DNA from 3 places in the Ferdinandcohnia sp. QZ13 genome. Region 2 is predicted to be linked to each of the others. Evidence: riboswitches for the same ligand, from Rfam matches in the RefSeq annotation. Region 2 holds a riboswitch; each other region holds the start of a gene.
The links. Region 2 has a riboswitch for thiamine pyrophosphate ahead of thiT (energy-coupled thiamine transporter ThiT). Riboswitches for the same ligand answer to the same signal wherever they lie in the genome.

Region 1: it holds a riboswitch for thiamine pyrophosphate, as region 2 does, so the genes downstream of both, tenA (thiaminase II) here and thiT (energy-coupled thiamine transporter ThiT) in region 2, are expected to answer to the same signal.
Region 3: it holds a riboswitch for thiamine pyrophosphate, as region 2 does, so the genes downstream of both, RGU12_RS01490 (3-oxoacyl-ACP reductase) here and thiT (energy-coupled thiamine transporter ThiT) in region 2, are expected to answer to the same signal.

What each region holds. Positions count from the first base shown of each region.
Region 1 is NZ_JAVIVW010000001.1:8,464-15,471, reverse strand. It holds gene RGU12_RS00075 (metal-dependent hydrolase) at 1-8, opposite strand, end outside; gene RGU12_RS00070 (HAAS domain-containing protein) at 271-1,026, opposite strand; gene RGU12_RS00065 (PadR family transcriptional regulator) at 1,031-1,354, opposite strand; gene RGU12_RS00060 (carboxymuconolactone decarboxylase family protein) at 1,547-2,215, opposite strand; SAM riboswitch class I at 2,381-2,487, opposite strand; gene tenA (thiaminase II) at 2,611-3,291, opposite strand; TPP riboswitch at 3,394-3,494, opposite strand; gene trmL (tRNA (uridine(34)/cytosine(34)/5-carboxymethylaminomethyluridine(34)-2'-O)-methyltransferase TrmL) at 3,616-4,086, opposite strand; gene RGU12_RS00045 (YidH family protein) at 4,182-4,568, opposite strand; gene RGU12_RS00040 (DUF3231 family protein) at 4,698-5,726, shown strand; gene RGU12_RS00035 (glycine zipper domain-containing protein) at 5,814-6,272, opposite strand; gene ltrA (group II intron reverse transcriptase/maturase) at 6,571-7,008, opposite strand, start outside.
Region 2 is NZ_JAVIVW010000015.1:1,970,630-1,977,637, reverse strand. It holds gene rpsF (30S ribosomal protein S6) at 146-433, shown strand; gene ssb (single-stranded DNA-binding protein) at 488-1,054, shown strand; gene rpsR (30S ribosomal protein S18) at 1,104-1,343, shown strand; gene thiT (energy-coupled thiamine transporter ThiT) at 1,430-1,996, opposite strand; TPP riboswitch at 2,072-2,173, opposite strand; gene RGU12_RS23515 (YybS family protein) at 2,400-3,329, shown strand; gene RGU12_RS23510 (DHH family phosphoesterase) at 3,357-5,330, shown strand; gene rplI (50S ribosomal protein L9) at 5,327-5,773, shown strand; gene dnaB (replicative DNA helicase) at 6,067-7,008, shown strand, end outside.
Region 3 is NZ_JAVIVW010000001.1:290,003-297,010, reverse strand. It holds gene RGU12_RS01510 (Nramp family divalent metal transporter) at 1-103, shown strand, start outside; gene RGU12_RS01505 (DUF421 domain-containing protein) at 222-929, shown strand; gene RGU12_RS01500 (Na+/H+ antiporter NhaC family protein) at 1,014-2,429, shown strand; gene thiW (energy coupling factor transporter S component ThiW) at 2,468-2,971, opposite strand; gene RGU12_RS01490 (3-oxoacyl-ACP reductase) at 2,993-3,754, opposite strand; TPP riboswitch at 3,847-3,953, opposite strand; gene RGU12_RS01485 (DNA alkylation repair protein) at 4,018-4,680, opposite strand; gene RGU12_RS01480 (hypothetical protein) at 4,796-4,927, opposite strand; gene RGU12_RS01475 (alpha/beta fold hydrolase) at 5,115-6,167, shown strand; gene RGU12_RS01470 (hypothetical protein) at 6,512-6,652, shown strand; gene RGU12_RS01465 (RlpA-like double-psi beta-barrel domain-containing protein) at 6,700-7,008, opposite strand, start outside.

The DNA.
Region 1 (7,008 bases), on a different contig from region 2:
GTATCCAAATTGGTCTCCTCCTTTTTAGCATTTCACCTTTTGTTTGCCATAATAAGATCTCATCTCAATCACAAGGAAACATGTAAAGCCCCTTACTATTCACTTTCCTTTTTACCATTGTAGTAAGTGAATATTAAGGGGCTGTTAAAATCGCTTTAAGAAATATAGCATTTATAATGGATTTATGTTACGCGCATTAAAATAACGTAAAATATCATCTTGTCATAAAATTTCCATAGGCTAATATATTCGTTTCATTTCTATACTTGATCAGACAAACCTTTTTTTCCTTTTTTCTTGAATCAAGATATTCAAAATGATAACCGCAAACATCAATACAAATGATGCCATGCTAATTATAAGGATTGTTTCAACACTCCAGTCTGTAAAACGGGTGAAAATATCAGGAATAATCAGAAAAGCTGGTATCCAAATGGGAAACCACATCTTACTCCAAATCGCTGTTCCTACAAAAATACTACTGCAAATCACGATCACAACTATATCTGCAGTTGTACTGCCTACAAAAAAAGGATCCACAAATAGAGTACTCACCACGATTAAGAGAATTGCTAAGGTTGTGACAATCATACTGGCAATTACGCTCCCAATAAAAAACTTCTTCTTGGAGTATTGCTTCCGACCAGCATTCTGTAAAAAATAAACGTAAACCGCTAGCATTAACACAGCTAATATGGGCATCCCAATGACTTGTACAATGTTTAGTGCGAATTCTCCTCTTATCGCGGGTCCTATAAGGAAATAAGCAATAACCCCGAGAAAAAAGAGTGGAAGGAATTTTAATAGACTTTTATAATCTGTCTTCATTTCTTGTTTTAATGAAGCCATATATTGTTCTGGTGTTTGATCAATAATATCATTTAAGCTTCTGCCACTCTTTTCGACTTCAATAAGATGATCCTTTAATTCTTCAATTAATTCATTTATTTCTTGATCGTTTTTTCCTGACATCATTAAGTACATTCTGAGATTGTCGATAAATGCCTCACTTTTTGTTGATAGCATATCCTTACCTCCCTTTCAGTAAATGGTTTACTGGTTTTGTAATTTGCTCCCATTCTTCGATAATAACTTCTAAAGCCTCATGCCCCTTTTCTGTCAAAAAATAATATTTCCGATTTGGTCCTGATTCGGAAGGGCGCATTTCTCCCCGGATAAGTCCATTCTTCTGGAGTCTCAATAAAATGGGATAAATGGTTCCTTCACTTACATCAGCTAACCCAATATTCAACAGTTTTTGTGAAAGCTCATACCCGTAGACTGTCTCTTTTTCAATGACAGCCAACACACATCCATCCAATACTCCCTTTAACAATTGGCTTCTTATTGACATTTCATCTTACTCCCTCCTCTAGTTTGTTATACAAGGTAGTGAACAAAAAAATAAAGTTATTCTTTGGTAGTTGGTTTAACAAGATAGTAGTTATAAAAAACAACTATCTTGTTATACAAAATAGTTGTTTTAAGTGTAAATTTATTTTATTTTTTTGTCAATCGTTTTTTTCACTTATTATTTTTCTCTTAATTACTTCTCGTCATACGCGTTAAGTGCGTTCACACTGTGCGCCAGCGCAGATCCTGCTTTTAATGCAATGGCAACGAAGATGGCTTCTGAAATTTCTTCCAAATCGGCTCCTGCTTTTTTAGCATTCTTCGTATGAAGGTCGATGCAGTAAGGACAACCTGTCGTATGTGCACAAGCAACTGCAATCAACTCTTTGTCCTTTTCTGTTAAGTTTTGCGCTTTGAGCGACTTACTGTCAAAATCTATAAATGCTTTAAATGCCTCTCCACTCAAGGCCGCAAATTCTTTCAGTCTAGCAAAATAGGATGCCTTATACAGCTCTTCATCGCCATTTCCATCATAAGCGTTGAGTGCATTCACTCCATGGGCTAAAGATGAACCAGCCTTTAATGCAGTCGCAACAAAAATAGCTTCTGCCACTTCCTCTTTCGTTGAGTCATTCTTTTTGGCATTACCAACATGTAACTCAATGCAATATGGACAACCTGTGATATGTGCGACCGCCACGGCTATCAGTTCTTTTTGTTTCACTGAAAGTCGACCCGCTGCTAAAGCTTGGCTATCAAATTTGATGAAAGATTGAAAGATCTCTGGAGCATATTGTTTCAATTCTGGAAGTCTTCCGAAGTATTCCTTTTTGTACAAGCTATCTGATTTTGTTACTGTCATTTTGCATCTCTCCCTTGGGTATTGGGTATTTTCCACAATTAAAATACGATTTTTCACATCAACTTACTTAGTTTTGTATAATGTGGATACCTAATGTTCGTTAAGTGAAACATATAAAATTCAAAAAAGCCTCTTCCGATGAGGAAGAGGCTTTTTGTACGTCCACACTCATCTTTCAAGCATTTGCTTGCTGGAATTAGCACCTTGATACAAATCGTAACGGTTGCTGCGGGATCAACGGACCAGGTTCCTCCCCCGACTCTTGATAAGAGAAAATCGTATTTAAGTTAGGAATTTATTATTTACTACCTTACATGAATGGACAAAAGCTTGTCAACAGAAATATTGGATTATTTCGAAAACATATCTCTCTATCGAGTTTCAAGATTTAACACTTATAGATTAATAGGCCACTCCTCTAAATCTTCCGCCATATCCCAAAACATGTATTCGTACATGCTTGTTTTGACCACAATTTCTTCAAGTGTTGCTAGTTCTCGTTCAGATTTTTCACTAGCCATTTCATTGAGAAGGGTTTTACAATCATCGGATAACTTCGTAAATTCATCGGATGCATACATTTTAACCCATTCTCCATAAAATTCATGTTCGATGGCTCCTGGCCATTTTACGAGCTCTTTTCCGATAAAATTATAACTCCATGCACAAGTAAGGACCGCTGCGACAACATTTTCAACACCCCCAAGATGGGCGACGTTCAGCATGTAGCTTGTGTAGGAAGTGGTAGTTGCTGCGGGCTTGGTGTCCTCAAGTTCTTCATGAGAGATACCAAATTTCGCAGCATATTGACGATGAAGATCCATCTCCACCTCAAGCGTACCATGTAAAAGATTTGCAAAAATGGACATTGTTTTTAAATCGGGAGCTTTTGCACTTCCTATCGCAAATAGACGGCTATACTCAATTAAATACACATAATCTTGTTTCATATAATGCTTAAATTTTTCCTTTTCCAACCAGCCCTCGCCTATCCCTTTGACAAAAGGATGTTCCAAATACGAATTCCATATCGGTTCTACTCGATTCCATAAACGATCTGTAAATAAATGACTCATTTTCATTTCCCCTCTCTACTTTTGACATTAGGGGAGATAAAAAAACAAAACCCATCACTAGTGACTAGGAATGGGTTCGGCAATATATCATCGTAAACACGACAAATACCAACTCCACTTCCCTACGCTAGTGTTACCTAGATCAGGTTCAAAGGGTCGATATTTCTATCTCTCAGCAAATACATGCTCCCCTAGTCGAATTGTTAGATTATTAAGTTACTATCTATTAGTTAAACATAGCCAGTGAAAATAAGCAAATGCTTGAAAGATTACCAGCCTTTCTATGTGCAAGCAAACAAAAAATACTCCTAGACGGAAGATTTCTTATTTCAAATTCGGATATCCTTGTTGTCTTAATGCCTCATATACCAATATCGCAGCTGTATTTGAAAGGTTAAGGGATCGAACATGTTGATTCATAGGAATTCTCAAAAAGTGATTTTTATGTTTTTCTAGTAAATCTTTTGGTAATCCAGTGGTTTCTTTTCCAAACATAAAATAATGTTCTTTTGAAACATCGCTGAAATCAAAGGCTGAATGTGTTTTTTCGCCAAACGTTTCAATATAGTAAAACTCACCTTGATTTCTCGAAAAAAAGTCATCTAATGAATCATAGTACGTGATATTTACAGAATGCCAGAAATCGAATCCCGCTCGTTTTATCATTTCTTCATCTGTTGAAAAGCCAAGTGGTCGGATTAAATGTAAGGCTGTATCCGTTGCCGCACAAGTACGTGCAATATTTCCGGTATTAGCCGGAATATCTGGTTGATAAAGTACAACATGTATTGCCAAGAATGGTCACTCCTAATTATGATTTCCCTCCAAATTATAGCATAGAGACCGAGAACAGAGGTACTTTAGAAAAGTTTGTTATACCTAGTTAGTCCTTACAAAATCACAAAGTAAATTCCAAAGACGACTGCAATCGTTATGACAAAAATCCCAAGGGTAAGCACCGTGGTTTTGGGTGTACGGAATGTCTGGTTATTAATCGCATTAATTTTTCTCATATAGGCAATCATAGCCATAATAATTGTCAGAATGCCGATCCCCACTGAAAATAGACCAATAACATTAGCTAATAGATCCCTCAATGGAGAAAGGTTGGTTTTCATTGTAAAATGCAAATTCGTTACAAGGAAGCCAACCCCAATAATCGCAATTGCCGTTCTTACCCATGCTAAAAATGTTCGTTCATTCGCAAGATGCTGCTGAATGTATGTAGAATCCACCGTTTGATTGTTCTCCACTTTTTTCGGGTTATCTCTATTCATAACATCACTCTCTTTATACTTGAGTTTAAACCTTCTTAAAATAGTAATTCGGTTATCAGTGTTTAATTCCTAGCTACATTCCATAAAATAACACAAGTATATTAATTGATAAAATCGGAGGTATATTTTTTGGGTATCTTTAAGGAAAGTAAAAACAAGACCAACAGTTTAACCGCTGCCGAAGTATCCGCACTGTGGCTTCAGTATATGGGTGATAGTATGGCTATATGTGTATACAAATATTTTCTTAACATTGTTGATAACAAAGAGATTAAACCTATTTTAGAACGTTCCTTACAGTTAGCTGAAAGCCATATTACGAAAATCAGCAAATTCTTAAAAAGTGCTAATTTCAAACTTCCAATTGGATTTACTAAGAGTGACGTAAATGTTAACGCACCTCGACTGTTCTCAGATCAATTTTTACTATTTTATTCCTATATTATGACGATCCATGGATTAACCGCTTATAGTTTGGCGATCACAAACACGGAACGAGAAGACATTCAAAATCACTTCTTTGAGTGCACGGAATCTTCTAAGGAACTGTTTCAAAATATAGTGGAATTAGCTAAGAACGAGCCAAAATTCACAAGTGTTCCAACCATTCCTTCACCAAAAAAGACCGAGTTTTTCGAATCACCAGGATTTGTTTCAAATTTAATTGGTGACAAACGGCCACTTAATAGTTCGGAAATTAGCACCCTTTTCTTTAATTCAACGAAAACTGGATTTATCAAATCATTAAGTTTAGCTTTTAGTCAGGTAGCTAAGTCAGAGGAAGTACGAGCGTTTATGGTGAAAAACGTTAAATTAGCAGGAAAAGATGCCGAAAGTTTTGATCTAATCTTGCAACAGGATCACTTACCAATCCCTGAGAAATGGGATGCTGAGGTTACCGACTCAACAATCAGTCCATTTTCTGACAAATTGATTATGTTTCACGCAGGCTTTTTAGTCAATGCCGCTCTTTCTTACTACGGGGCATCATTAGGCTCCAGCTTTAGGTCGGATATCATCCTTAACTATTCTAAAGTCTTTACCCATGCCATGGAGGCAGGTGCATTTTCTTACAATATCATGGTGAAACACGGATGGTTAGAAAAACAACCAGAAGCAATTGATAGAAAATCGTTGGCAAAAGGTTCAAATAAGTAAACAAAAAAAGGAGAGATTGACTGGTCTCTCCTTTTTTACCCTTCCTGTTCACCATGTTATAAACATAACCGCGAGATACCCATAAGACTAAATGGTATTTCCCTTTTTCTTAGCATCTGCATCCAAACCAGCACCTATTGCGATGCCTAGACTCATTCCAATCGGTATTCCTAACCCAATATTTTCAAATATCGTTAATCCAAACACAATACCCAAACTCATCCCTATTGACATATATAATGTTAAGTACATCCCCTCAGGTACCAACTTATGCTTCTTCTGAAGATGAGACACAATGTCATTAATCAGTTTTTTATGATGGTTTAGAATCATATCAATCCGGTCTATATTCGCTTCTAGTTGAATAAAATGATTCTTCATTTCAAGCAAATATCGCTGACAATCCGCACAGTCTTCAGAAAACGAAGCAAGCCTTTGAACCACTCGTTCACATTTATTTAAATTAAGTTTTTTACAACTTTCTTTGCTAACGCCGCTCTTGAACTTTTTTATAGTGGCTAATAATTCATCTGCGTGTTTTCCCAACGTAGCACCCCCTTTAAGATAATTAGAAATCATAAAATGCCGGATAGTTATATTTTATATAAGTTATTCGATCTAATTTTTGATGAGTAAGCAATTATGTTGATTTAAATTGCTCAACTGCACTTCCGTTCAACAAATATCATGTATATTTGATCACATTTTTTACTTACATTTATTTACGATTGAAGCTAGATTTAGTTTCGCATTTTTATATGAAATGATCTAGTAGGAGGCACTTTCGTGCCGTCCTCTCACACCACCGTACGTACGGTTCCGTATACGGCGGTTCAATTTTATACTAAGCATGTACTTTGTTATAATGTTCCACGCATGAGATTAGTCCAAATTGGGCTAATCTCTTATTCGTTATTGTTGTGGTAAGTACCCATGAGTAAGCGATACGTACTATTCCTTTACTGGTGTGGCTATATTTATAAGCATTATATTTGTTCATTCCCAGTTTAATTAAATTCTTTCTACGGTTTTTGGCTGTTTTCCATTTCTTCCAAATACACATCCGTAGTCTAACTCTTGTGTGGGAATCTATTGTTCCCAACAGCTTTTTCATATAACCAATTTTGAAATAGTTTATCCATCCTCGTATTACTTGGTTGACTCTTTCAACCTGATACTTCGTATCAACACTCCAGTTTTTCCGTGTTAATTGTTTCAACTTAAACTTGAAGTTTTCTACTGACTTTTGATGTGGTTTTGCTTTGTACAAATCCATTTGATA
Region 2 (7,008 bases):
GGACGAGTTTTCGTTTTGTGGTTTTTAAACATTTCTTGCCTACAAATTATTCATGTGATATAATATCTTTCTGTGAGTAATTGAAATAATTGCTCCTTGCTCTTTTTAGATAAAGAGCCGTTAGTCCAAAAGGAGGTGTAACGTGATGAGAAAATACGAAGTTATGTATATCATCCGTCCAAACATTGATGATGAAGCAAAAAAGGCTTTAGTTGAGCGTTTTAATGGCGTTTTAACTGACAATGGTGCGGAGATTACAAACGTAAAAGAATGGGGTAAGCGCCGTTTAGCTTATGAAATCAATGATTTCCGCGATGGTTATTACATGATTCTTAACGTAGTGTCTAACGCTGAAGCTGTTAGCGAATTCGATCGTTTAGCGAAGATCAGTGAAGACATTATCCGTCATATCGTTGTTAAAGAAGAAGAATAAGAATATTTAAGAGTATAGACTCTGTTTCAATATCCTGTTAAGGAGATGGTTCTGATGATGAATCGCGTAGTTCTCGTTGGGAGACTTACAAAGGATCCGGAATTACGATATACCCCAAGTGGAGTTGCGGTTGCAACCTTCACACTCGCAGTGAATCGAGCATTTACGAATCAGTCAGGGGAACGTGAAGCTGACTTCATTAATTGTGTTGTATGGCGCCGACCAGCTGAAAATGTCGCGAATTTCCTAAAAAAAGGGAGTTTAGCAGGCGTTGATGGTCGTCTTCAAACAAGAAATTATGAAGGTCAGGATGGCAAACGCGTCTATGTTACTGAGGTTGTAGCAGAGAGTGTTCAATTCCTTGAACCTCGAAATGCAAATGACCAACAGCGCAGCGGTGGAGGTAACTTTGGTGGCAATAATGGCGGAGGCTATGGTGGTAATCAAGGTGGCTATGGTGGCAACCAGGGTGGAAACCAAGGCGGTGGCCAAGGTGGATACTCTCCATTTGGACAGAGTCAGAACCCGAATCAAAACCAAGGACCTACAAGAGTAGACCAAGATCCATTTGCAAATGATGGACAGCCTATCGATATTTCAGATGACGATCTTCCGTTCTAACTTGTAAGTCAATCGTATAAATTAAAAACTAAAAAAGGAGGGAAAATCAATGGCAGGCGGACGTAAAGGTGGACGTGCAAAGCGTCGTAAAGTGTGTTACTTCACAGCTAATGGAATTACACACATCGATTACAAAGAAGTAGATTTACTAAAAAAATTCGTTTCTGAGCGTGGTAAAATCTTACCTCGTCGTGTAACTGGTACAAGCGCAAAATACCAACGTAAATTAACTGTTGCTATTAAACGTGCTCGTCAAATGGCATTATTACCATATGTATCTGGTGAATAATAAAGAAAAGCGATGATCGTCAATGCGGTCATCGCTTTTTTTACATCTTGTTTTTAAAGGAACCGCGAGAACCGTCCCTATGGTTCCTATTTTTGTTTTAGTACGATAAAACGTGGTGAAGCAATGATTAGGATCGATAGTACGATTGTACATAAAACGAATGTTGCTAGCATTGTTATTCCGTTGAAGGTGAAGGAATACCAAACTGGGTTTTCAATTTCTGGTGCAAAATATTCAATAAAGATAAAGCCAGCTAGGAAGTGCCAGAAATAGCGTGCAAGACTACCAATAAATATTGCAAAGGTAATGGCAATCAGTGCTTTTGATTTCTGGTTGTTTTTTAAACTTTCCTGTACGATTGATTTGAAAATTCCTCCTAATCCAATGAACGAAAAGGCAATGATATATTCCATAATGGCTTGAACAGGGTGTACAATCCATGGGTCAAATACTAACTGCAGTAATCCCCATAACAAACCAGATAACATTCCAATTTTTATACCCCATCTTAAAGCAATAATAAAAACAGGGACCATTGCAAATGAAATAGATATGGCTGGAGTAATGTCAATCGATGGAAGTAAATCCAACACTAGTGCTAAGGCAGCAAAAATTGCGGCTTCAATCATTGCTTGTAATCTTGTGCTTCTCATAAAAAAATCCCCCTTGAAGTATGTTGTAAAAAAAACGCACCCCAAAGGAGAACAACTTTAATAAAAGTATAAGTTCACAGGTAACTCTCACATCCCTACGCTAGCATTAACTAACAGGTTCGAAGGGTCTGAACTTTAATGTTCACTCTCAGCAAAATTGCTCCCCTTGTGGTTACGTTTATTCATTTAATTACTATCATAATAGAAAATAGGGAAAAGTAAAACAAAAAGTTTTAGTTTACAGAGGAACTTCAACAAAAGACTGAACATCCGGTGTCAACATCGAAGTAACCCATCCTGTAGAAGTCCAAAAGTTGAAGACTTTCTAGTAAATCTTTAAAATAGAAAGTGATTGTAAAAATAGGCTCATGTTTACAAGGGTCATCTAAGTTGAGGTGAAAAGGTGAAAAACGCTAAAAATTTAACAGAAGGCGCCATGCTGCTAGCGGTATATAGTGTACTGTTACTTCTTACTTTATATATCCCACTACTTGGAACAGCACTTTCATTCCTTTTACCCATACCATTTATCTTGTTTACTGTGAAATATAGGGTAAAGCAGTCATTGTTATTTATACTAATTGCCTTTTTATTATCCGGTCTATTAGGTTCGGTTATGGGGATTATACATACGGTTACGTTTGGAATTACAGGAATCTTACTAGGTGAATTGATTAATCGGGGAAGAAGCGGTATCGAGCTATTTCTAGGCTCCTGTTTATCGTACTTGTTCTCAATCGTGCTCCTGTATGTTACAGCTATAATAGTTCTGCAAATTGATGTATATGACATGATTCGAGAGAGCTCGCGGGAATCTTTTGCCATGGCAGAGAGTATAATGAGGGCAACAGGGGGCGAAGTGAATAAAGAAGTCATTGCAAGGCTTGAAGATTCGATTAACATGATGCAATACATGATCCCAAGTATGTTTGTTTTGTTTTCGATGATTTTAGCCTTTGTTACGGTCGTAGCCATGAAACCGGTGCTTGTCCGACTTCAAGTAAAATTGAATCCATTCCCACCTTTCCGTGAAATTAATTTCCCTAAGAGTATTTTGTGGTATTACTTACTAATTTTACTTTTTAGCTTTGTTGAACTGGAAAAGGGCACGTTTGGGTATACCGCCTTTTTAAATCTCTTTTTTGTTCTGCAGTTGTTCATGGTGATTCAAGGCTTGTCGCTCATTTATTATTTCTGTCATCAAAAAGGAATTACAAAGGCTGTGCCAATTATACTGACAATCTTAACACCATTTCTCCTTTATATTATTCGAATCTTAGGTATAATTGACTTAGGGTTTCAACTGAGAAATCGAATTAGTGGAAAGAAGTAAAACAAAGCTTTAGGAGCTGAAAATTACATGCCAGACTTTTACAAAAGGAAGTTATTTCGCTATCCTATTTATGCATTGCTTGTTCTTACAAGTGTTTTTAGTGCAATTCTCATTTTTTTTCATTGGATGATTGGGTTAGCATGTTTTCTGCTCCTTGGATTTATTGTGTATTTTTTATTAAAAGCAAACTCGATTCTAAAAAAGGAAATGGAGCATTATATCTCGACCCTTTCGTATCGCTTAAAAAAAGTTGGCGAAGAAGCGTTAATGGAAATGCCGATTGGGATCTTGCTTTATAATGAGGAGTTTCAGGTAGAGTGGGCTAACGCCTACTTATCGAACTTTCTTGACGCAGATACGCTGGTAGGTAGATCACTTTATGATGTTGAGGAACTGATTGTTCCCTTAATTCAACAAGAAATCGAAAGTGAGACAATTACATTAAATGAGCAGAAATTTAAGGTCATCATAAAGAGAGAAGAACGTTTACTTTATTTCTTTGATGTAACTGAACAAATGGAAATTGTGCAATTGTATGAGGCTGAGCGGACTGTTTTAGGGATTATCTTTTTAGATAACTATGATGAAGTAACCCAAGGGATGGATGATCAACGAAAGAGTTCATTAAATAGCCAAGTCACATCCATACTGAATGAATGGGCGAATGAGCATGGTGTCTTTTTAAAGAGGACTTCGTCTGAGCGCTTTATCGCTGTGTTGAATGAAGAAATCTTATCGAATCTTGAAAAAACAAAGTTTACGATTTTGGATGATGTGAGGGAAAATACCGCAAAAGATAGCGTAGCATTAACCTTAAGTATTGGGATTGGAATAGGGGTCCAAACACTTCCAGAGTTAGGAGTTGCGGCACAATCAAGTTTAGACCTAGCATTAGGACGTGGCGGAGACCAGGTTGCGATGAAACTCCCGAATGGGAAGGTTAAGTTTTATGGCGGCAAAACGAATCCGATGGAAAAACGGACTAGGGTTCGCGCTCGCGTGATTTCACATGCATTAAAGGAAATTGTCTCTGATAGTGATAAAGTCATCATAATGGGCCATAAATACCCTGATATGGATGCAGTAGGGGCTTCCATTGGGATTTTAAAAGTGGCACAAATGAACCATAAAGAAGGATACATTGTTTTAAATCCGAATGAAATTGATTCAGGTGTAGGACGTCTCCTTGAGGAAGTGAAAGAAAATACAGAACTCTGGTCCTATTTTATTACACCGGAGCAAGCTCTTGAAATCGCTACAAATGATACGCTACTTGTTGTTGTAGACACCCATAAGCCGTCGCTTGTAATTGAGGAGAAACTCGTATCAAAAATTGATAAAGTAGTGGTCATTGACCATCACCGTCGCGGTGAGGAATTTATACAATCACCATTACTCGTATATATGGAACCTTATGCGTCATCTACGGCGGAATTGGTTACAGAGCTTCTTGAATATCAGCCAAAGCGTAAGAAAATCGATATGCTGGAGGCAACGGCTTTACTTGCGGGAATTATTGTTGATACAAAGAGCTTTACGCTTCGAACAGGATCTAGAACATTTGATGCGGCGTCCTATTTACGTGCTCAAGGAGCGGACACCGTTCTTGTTCAGAAATTCCTGAAGGAGAACATGGAACAATATAAAAAGCGTTCAAAACTGATTGAATCAGCGTTTATTTATAAAAATGGAATTGCAATTGCAAAAGGAAAAGAAAATGAGACTTACGATCAAGTGATGATTGCTCAAGCAGCAGATACATTACTTACAATGAATGATGTAGTCGCATCATTCGTGATTTCCATCCGCCATGATTTAAAAATTGGAATTAGTGCTCGTTCATTAGGAGATGTCAATGTACAATTGATTATGGAAGGTTTAGGTGGAGGTGGTCATTTGACAAATGCAGCTACTCAGCTAGAGGACACAACGATTGAAGAAGCAGAAGAACAGCTACTTTTAGTTATAGATGAGTATTTAGAGGGAGGTACCAAGGAATGAAAGTTATTTTCTTAAAAGATGTAAAAGGTAAAGGAAAAAAGGGAGAAGTGAAGAACGTATCTGATGGATATGCACACAATTTCCTATTCAAGCAAAACCTTGCGATTGAAGCGACACCAGCAAACATGAAAACATTAGAAGCAAAGAAAAATAAAGAATCAAAAGAAGCTGCAGAAGAATTAGAACAGTCAAAGCAATTGAAAGAGAAACTCGAAGCTTTAACTGTTGAGTTACAAGCAAAAGCGGGTGAGGGCGGCAGACTTTTCGGATCTGTAACAAGTAAGCAAATTGCCGATGAGCTTGCGAAAAAGCAAGGTATCAAAATTGATAAGCGTAAATTTGATCTTCCAGATGGAATTAGAGCATTAGGTTATACAAATGTACCTGTAAAATTACATCCAGAAGTATCAGCAACTGTAAAGGTACATGTCAAAGAACAGTAATTTCCATTGAAAAAGAATATAGAAAACAGATAGAATGAAAAATGTGGTTTTGTTTACATACAGGATCACATTTTTTTCGTATAACAAGCTTTTTCATTCTGAAATAAGTATAATAGATAAATAGATATATAAGAAAAGCTTAATGCTTCCGTTTATCGACGATAAGCATAAGACGAGCGCTGGCAGAATGTGCATTTTACCTTCAGAAGCTATTGGCTTAGACTAAAGAGTCTATAGCGCCTGGAGCTAGACAACAATCACAAATTTATACAAATAAAGGGAGTGGAGAATAGTTGAGTGACATTTTTGCTGATCGTATTCCTCCGCAAAATATAGAGGCAGAGCAGGCGGTTTTAGGTGCGATCTTTCTAGAACCAAGTTCACTTACTCTTGCTTCAGAAATATTGATTCCAGAAGACTTTTATCGGACATCCCACCAAAAGATTTTTGACGCGATGCTAAATCTCTCAGATAAAGGTGAACCGGTCGACCTTGTCACGGTTACTTCTGAGTTAGCGGATGTAAAAATTTTAGATGAAATTGGTGGAGTTTCTTACTTAAGTGAATTGGCAGGGTCTGTTCCAACCGCCTCCAATATAGAATATTATGCGAAAATCATTGAAGAAAAATCGATTTTACGACGATTGATTCGTACGGCAACGACGATTGCAACGGATGGTTATTCACGGGAAGATGAGGTTGACTCTCTTTTAAGTGAGGCTGAAAAAAATATTATGGAAGTGGCAAACCGTAAAAATGCGGGTGCTTTCCAAAATATTAAAGATGTTCTCGTCCAGACCTATGATAATATTGAAACCCTTCATAATCGTGTAGGCGATATTACGGGAATCCCAACAGGGTTTACTGAGCTTGACAAAATGACAGCTGGATTCCAACGAAATGACTTAATTATCGTAGCAGCCCGTCCGTCTGTTGGTAAGACAGCCTTTGCTCTTAATATTGCCCAAAACGTAGCAACAAAGACCGATGAGAATGTTGCCATCTTCAGTTTAGAGATGGGAGCTGAGCAGCTAGTAATGAGGATGCTTTGTGCTGAAGGAAACATCAATGCCCAAAATCTACGTACAGGCTCCTTAACACCTGAAGACTGGAGTAAGCTAACGATGGCAATGGGAAGCTTATCAAATTCAGGAATCTACATTGATGATACCCCAGGGATTCGTGTTAATGAGATTCGCTCAAAATGCCGTAGACTTAAGCAAGAAAGTGGATTA
Region 3 (7,008 bases), on a different contig from region 2:
TGGAAAAGAGTATAGTAATCGTTTACTGTCCAATATTGTATTATCTGCATGTTTGGTTTTATTCGTAGTTTTAGCTATTCAACAATTAGTAGGATTATTTTAAAGCATAAAAACACTTTCTATTTGAAAAGAAAGTGTTTTTTACTTGGTTGCAAATTTTAATAGTAATCAAGAAATAGGTAAAAACTAATTAGGGAAATTTAGGTTAAGGTGGAGTATTTATGCATTTTTTTGCCTCGCAAGACCATCTCACTGCTGTTGACTGGATTCTTAGAGCAATTGTCGGCTTCGTTTTTTTTATCGTAGTAGCTAGAATGATGGGCCAAAGAACGATTTCACAGGTCGGTCTTCTCGACTTTGTGATTGTGTTACTAATTGGAAATATAATTGCTCATCCATTATCAGATGAGGGGTTAGGTTTAAAAGGGTCGATGATTACGATGACCGTTATCTTGATTCTTTATTTGATTGGTATTTTATTAAGTCTACGGTCAAATATGATAAGAAAGTTGTTTATTCCTGCACCGATTCCACTAATTGAAAACGGGAAAGTGCTTTATAAAAACTTGAACAAAGCTAGGATTTCAATCGATGTTCTTTTATCAGAATTAAGGATGGATAAAATAGAAGATATTCAGAAGGTTGCTTTAGCTTCTTGGGAGCCTGGCGGATCTGTATCGATTTTTTTAAAAAGTGAACACCAACCGTTAACTCCGAATTCCCTTAATGCCCCTATTCAACCATTTCAATATCCTAAGACCATTATTAAAGAGAAAAAGATCGATCATAATGTATTAACCGAAATTGGAAAAAACGAAGATTGGCTATTGAAAAAACTCCAAGCAACCGTTAAGAATGTAACACTTAATGAAATTTTACTTGGAACAATAGATGAAAATGAAAATGTTAGATTATTTCTATATCATTAGAGAGACTCACGCATTCAAAATACTCCCATCCAAAATTGGTCATACTAACCAAATGAACAATTTTGGATATTGGAGGATATTGGTTTGGAACATTCATGGCTCTCTCTAATTCCTTTTTTTATTGTAATCGGGATGGCGATTTGGTTAAAGGATATTTTACCTGGACTTGTTTTAGGATTATTAGTAGGTGCGATTCTTGTTACATCTGATTTATTAGCTGGAACACAGCAATCGATAACATATATCGTGACCACTTTATCAGATCCAACCAATATTAAAATCGTAAGTTTTTTGTATGTGTTCGGTGGTTTAGTTGGAATGATGAATATCGCTGGAGGTATTAAAGGATTTACAGAATGGATTGGGGAAAAAATTAAAAGCGAGCGAGGTTTGCTCGGTTTAATTTGGCTCACCCTCCCTTTTACTTTTATGATGCCAATGTTTCGGATTATGATGATTGGGCCTATAATTAAACAACTAATCAAAAAAATGAACCTATCAAAACAGAAGGTCGGCATGACATTAGATATTTCCACCGAATCGGTAATCGTACTTTTACCAGTAGCGACTGCGTTTGTTGGCTTTATGGTTTCACTTGTTGAAGGTGGTATTAAAGGTCTTGACCTAGGTATGTCCGCATATGAAGTTTTCCTACTAAGCATCCTGTTCAATTTTTATGCAATTGCAATGCTTCTTATTGGAATCATGCAAACATTATGGCCATCTAAAAAAAAGTCCAATTCTGATAAAAATCAGGACCAAGAAGAAAATGAGCACGAATTTCACCGTATGGGGATAAAAAAAGAGTTATCGCTTGTAAAAGCTCAGCCTTGGAATTTAATAGTTCCAGTATTTCTATTGTTAGGATTATCGCTTTACCTACTATGGGAGGATGGCAAATCACTCGGAGCCGAAACGGTTTTTGAAGCATTTTCGATGGCTGATGCTACTTTTGTGATGCTATTAGCTGTGTTCATCACCCTCGTTTTTACATTTGTCTTTTATGTGATTCGAAAACAGAAATTACATGAGATTATGTATCATTTTTACGATGGCGGGAATCAAATGATGCAGGCGATAAGCCTCCTTATCTTAATATGGGCCCTAACTTTATCAGCAGAGGAACTCGGTTTTTCTGTATTTATTAGTTCAACCCTAGGTTCATTTCTACCCGGTTTTTTGACTCCTGCAACGATTTTTATTATCGGCTCTGTTGTTGGCTATTTTATTGGGTCCTCATGGGGAACGTGGGGCTTATTTATGCCGCTTGGGATAGCGCTAGCTTTGTCGACAGGTGCCTCGATCCCATTAACCGTTGGAGCTGTTTTTGCGAGTGGAGCATTTGGGGCGTTGACTTCCCCTCTTGGTGATACAACCATTACAACAGCATCGATTTTAGATCTGGACCTAGTTGACTATGCTCAATACAAATTAAAAGTTTCAACCATAGGTGGCATCCTTGCAACAGCTCTATATATCGCAGGTGGTTTAATGATTTAAAAAAGACTAAACGCTAAATGTTTAGTCTTTTTCCGATGTTAAAGGTTTCGTTCTTGATATGTTTTAAAGGCAGGGTTTTTTAATACAATGCCAACAATAATAAACCCAAAGATAGAACCTGCAATTGAGCTAAAAATAAACGATGGTACGAATCCAAAAAGCGCAGCATCTTGACCAAGAATGAGTGTGGCGATTGGATAGCAAGCCATCGCACCCAATAGTCCAGTTCCGACAATTTCACCGGTCATTGCCATAGAAGCTTTCTTTGTTTTTGAATATAAATAGGCTGCTAAAAATGCTCCAATCATACTTCCTGGAAAGGCAAATAACGAACCCGTACCAAGCATGTTTCGAAGTAAAGATACTGAAAAAGCTTGAAGTACTGCGTATGCTGGACCCAAAATGACTGCCGACAATACATTAATAAAATGCTGCATTGGAAACACTTTTGTAAATCCGATTGGTATCGCAAACAAATGGCTTGTAACTGTTCCTATTGCGACAAACATCGCTGTGATTGTCATTTTTAAAGTTTTATTCATTGTGAATCCTCCTTTGAATTGTTAGTCCATTACTAATCCACCATCAACGACAAGGTTCTGCCCAGTTACTCCTTTACTCCATGGTGATGCAAAGAAAAGAACCGCATTCGCAACATCCTCTGGTGTAGTGACTTTTTGAAGGGGTGTAGAATTCTTAATTAATTGGAAAACCTCTTCAGAAGTTGCTGAACTTGCATCTGTTGTTTGAAGTAAACCTCCTGATATCATGTTAACGTTAATGCCATATGCACCAAGGTCTTTTGCCATGTTCCGAGTAAATCCTAAAAGTGCTGCCTTACTGGTGTTGTAATCATGATAAGCAACGACAGGGTTTTGGAAGAGATTCGTACCAATTGTCACGATTCGACCAAAGCCTAATTCCTTCATGTCAGTAACCGCAGCCTGAGTCGTATGTAAAGCTCCTCGTATTGCACCTTCAAGCTGTGTGTGATAATCCTCCCAAGATATATCTTCTGCGTTTTTTCTAGTAATTGGGTCAAAACGGAAATTTATTAAAGCGTTATTAACAACTGTTGTTATAGGTTGATCAAAATGCTTTTTCGCTTCAATAAATAAGTTCTCTACCTGTTCACGATTTCTCACATCAGCTTGAATCGCAAGCGCGTTTTCACCAATTTCTTCTTTTAGAGAATGAGCTTTGGCTTCGCTTTTGAAGTAATTGATAACCACTTTCGCTCCTTCATTTACAAATCCTTTTACAATTTCCTTTCCTAGTCCACGTGCACCACCGGTAACGAGAACAACCTGATTTTGTAACTTCATTCTAGTAGCCTCCTAATATGGTAAGATAAGAAATACGCAAAAAAAGCCAGACCCACATAAATGGACCTGACTTAGGTAGCAAGAAAAAATGGAAGTTTTCCACTCTACTTTCCTCCGCCGGTATTACCCGGATCAGGTCCAAAGGGTTAAAAAACGTCCGTTTTTCTCTCAGCCCAATCGGGCACCCCTAGTAGTTTGCGAATATTCTTTCTATAAGCATAGTAGGTTAGGACAAAAATGTAAAGGTATTTGAATACCAGCCTTTAAATATATTTACTCCCCTCTCTAACGCTCAACTTCGCCAATGTTTTTTCATTTATAAATTCACGAACTGAATCTGGGTTCGTCTTTGAATATTCCCTTAATGCCCAACCGATTGCCTTTTGAATGAAAAATTCCTTACTATCTGCATTGGCTCTTATGTATTTGTATAGGTATGTTTCATTTGTTTCTAGTTTATATTTTAATTGAAATAATACCGATGAACGTTTTAGCCATATGTTGTCACTAAATGCCCATATTTCAATTCTTTCCTCAATTATGCTGGGTGTATCTTTTGCGATTTTTCCAATAAGATGTGGGGCAAGAACATCGACCGTATCCCACCAAGATTTTGTGATAATGAGATTCTCTATAAATAGCAAATGGCTGCTATTTATTTTCTTTAAAGACCTGACTAAATAGTCTAAAGCTGCATATTGATATTCGCGTTCTTCTTTCATCCACAATTGTTTGACAAGCTCAAGATTAATTTCTTGCTGTAAAATACCTGTTTCTTTATAAAAGTCACGCATTAATTGTCTTCTTAATGGTGCTTTTATTCCAAGGAATGGGAAAAGGTTTTTCATATATTTCTTCATTGGTTCTGCATTTTCTTCATTTCTATTAGATTCAAATAATTCAACAAGTTTATTTAATTCGTTCATATCATACTCCCTTAGTACGTTTCCTTTATTGTACTTTATTACCTTTTATAAGCAAAATAAAAAATACCATCTTTTCTATGTAGAATACGTACGAAAAGATAGTATTTAGAGTACATTACTGCATCTTTATAGGAGTAACAACAGCAAATAAATTTTCTGTTGGATTGTTAAGGTTTACTTCGATTACTTTGTAGCCCTCTTTGTCTTTGTAATCATTTGAAACAGTTGTTTTAATCTCGTTGCTCATCTTCCGTACTTCCCTTCTAACAGTTTTCTCACACAATAAGTAGTATATGAAGGGGAAACGAAAATGTGCTTACTTTTCAAAAAAATATTCAAGATTATTAAAAAAGTTTGTCCACCTAGTAGTTCTTAAGCTAGATTTATTCTATATATTGTATTAGTAGAATCAAAAAAAGAAAGGTGGTCCCACTTTGATTGAGAATTCATTTTATAGCCAAGAACTCCACGGTCCTTATGAACTTCATAATTTAGGGGATTTTACGCTAGAAGAAGGTGGAATGATTCCAAACTGTCAACTTGCCTATGCGACATTCGGTGAATTAAACGAAGCGAAGGATAATGTAATTGTCGTCCCTACTTGGTTTTCCGGTACAAACAAGGCCTATGAGCCATATATAGGCGAAGGAAGAGCATTAGATCCTAGTAAATACTTTATTGTAATTATCAACCAAATTGGAAATGGACTTTCAAGTTCCCCACATAACAGCCCCGCTCCTATTAGTATGGTAAACTTTCCGAAGGTCAGGATTAGTGATGATGTACGTGCTCAGCATCAATTCCTTACTGAAAAATATGGGATTGAAGAAGTTGCGTTAGTTGTTGGTGGTTCGATGGGAGCCCAACAGACATATGAATGGGCTGTGAGATATCCGGATATGGTCAAACGTGCTGCACCAATTGCTGGAACTGCTAAAAATACAACACACGATTTCATCTTCACAGAAACTTTAATAGAAGCCATCACTTCAGATCCAGGCTGGAAAAATGGAAACTATCACTCTTGTACGGAGGTAGTCGAAGGTTTAAATAGACATGCAAAAATATGGGCTGTTATGGGGCTTAGCACAGAATTTTATAAACAAGAAAAATGGCGCCTATTTGGAGTCAATTCTGTTAACGAATTCGTTAACGATTTTTTACAGCCACTTTTTGCGGCGATGGACCCAAATGCGTTGCTCACGATGGCATGGAAATGGCAACGTGGGGATGTAAGTAGAATGACAAACGGAAATCTAGAAGAGGCACTTGGAAGAATCAAAGCAAAAACCTTTGTTATGCCGATAGATGAGGACATGTTCTTCCCTCCACGAGACTGTGAAGACGAACAAAAAATGATTCCGAACAGTGAACTCCGATTAATCAAAAGTATTTGCGGTCATTTTGGCTTATTTGGTGTAGAAGGACCAGATTACTTTGATCAGATTGACAAACATCTTATAGAACTATTAGCCACACCGGTATAAAATATCATACTAATAAAATTGAGCAATCTACTTAGATGGCTTCAGAGTATAGACAAAGTCAGTACTGACTTTGTCTACACGTTTTTTTACAGGATATCTAGATGTAAATTACTCTCCCCAAACTGTCTTGAAAACGCTTGTCAGACAAGGCGCGCAACTGATCGAAGACGCGAAGAGAAGTTGCCTTCATGAGCGGACGAGAGAGGCAAGCAACGAAGTATGCGAGCGTTTGTCAACAGCCTGGAGCCATCTACGTAGATGGCTTTTTTATCTGATTAATATGTGTAAAAAGAACCTCAAAAAGCCATATTAGTAAAATAACATATGGGAAAGGATGGAAATCTATGAAGAAAGATGAGCATGTAAAGAACCAGGTTCTTTATATTACAAACCCTGCTTACGATGCTTTGCATTCAGAACATCTTCTTGAGGAAAATGATGAGGAAAATCATTGCGAACCTATCAATAAAACGGATGTAGAGTAATAAATTGAAAAAGGAGGACAATGGTCATTGTTCTCCTTTAGTCTATATTAGTCGAGTGGTGTAATTTCTACATTTAAAACGCCAACACTTGGTGAAGCACCCAATGCTTCAAATGCTTTGCGGTGAAGGTTAATTCGATTTGCTGGGAATTTCTTCACCTGATCAACTACTGTTACTATTACGTCTTGATTCGGAACAAAAGAAACATTTCGGATTCGTAAACGTTGACCACATTTAAATGGACTATTTTCTCCGACTGCTACAGTCATGTTGTTGTCATAGGACCAACCCATTTCACATTTTGTTGGTGTTCCGCCCCATGTCCAAGTAGCTTTTCCTAAAATCGTATCGGGATT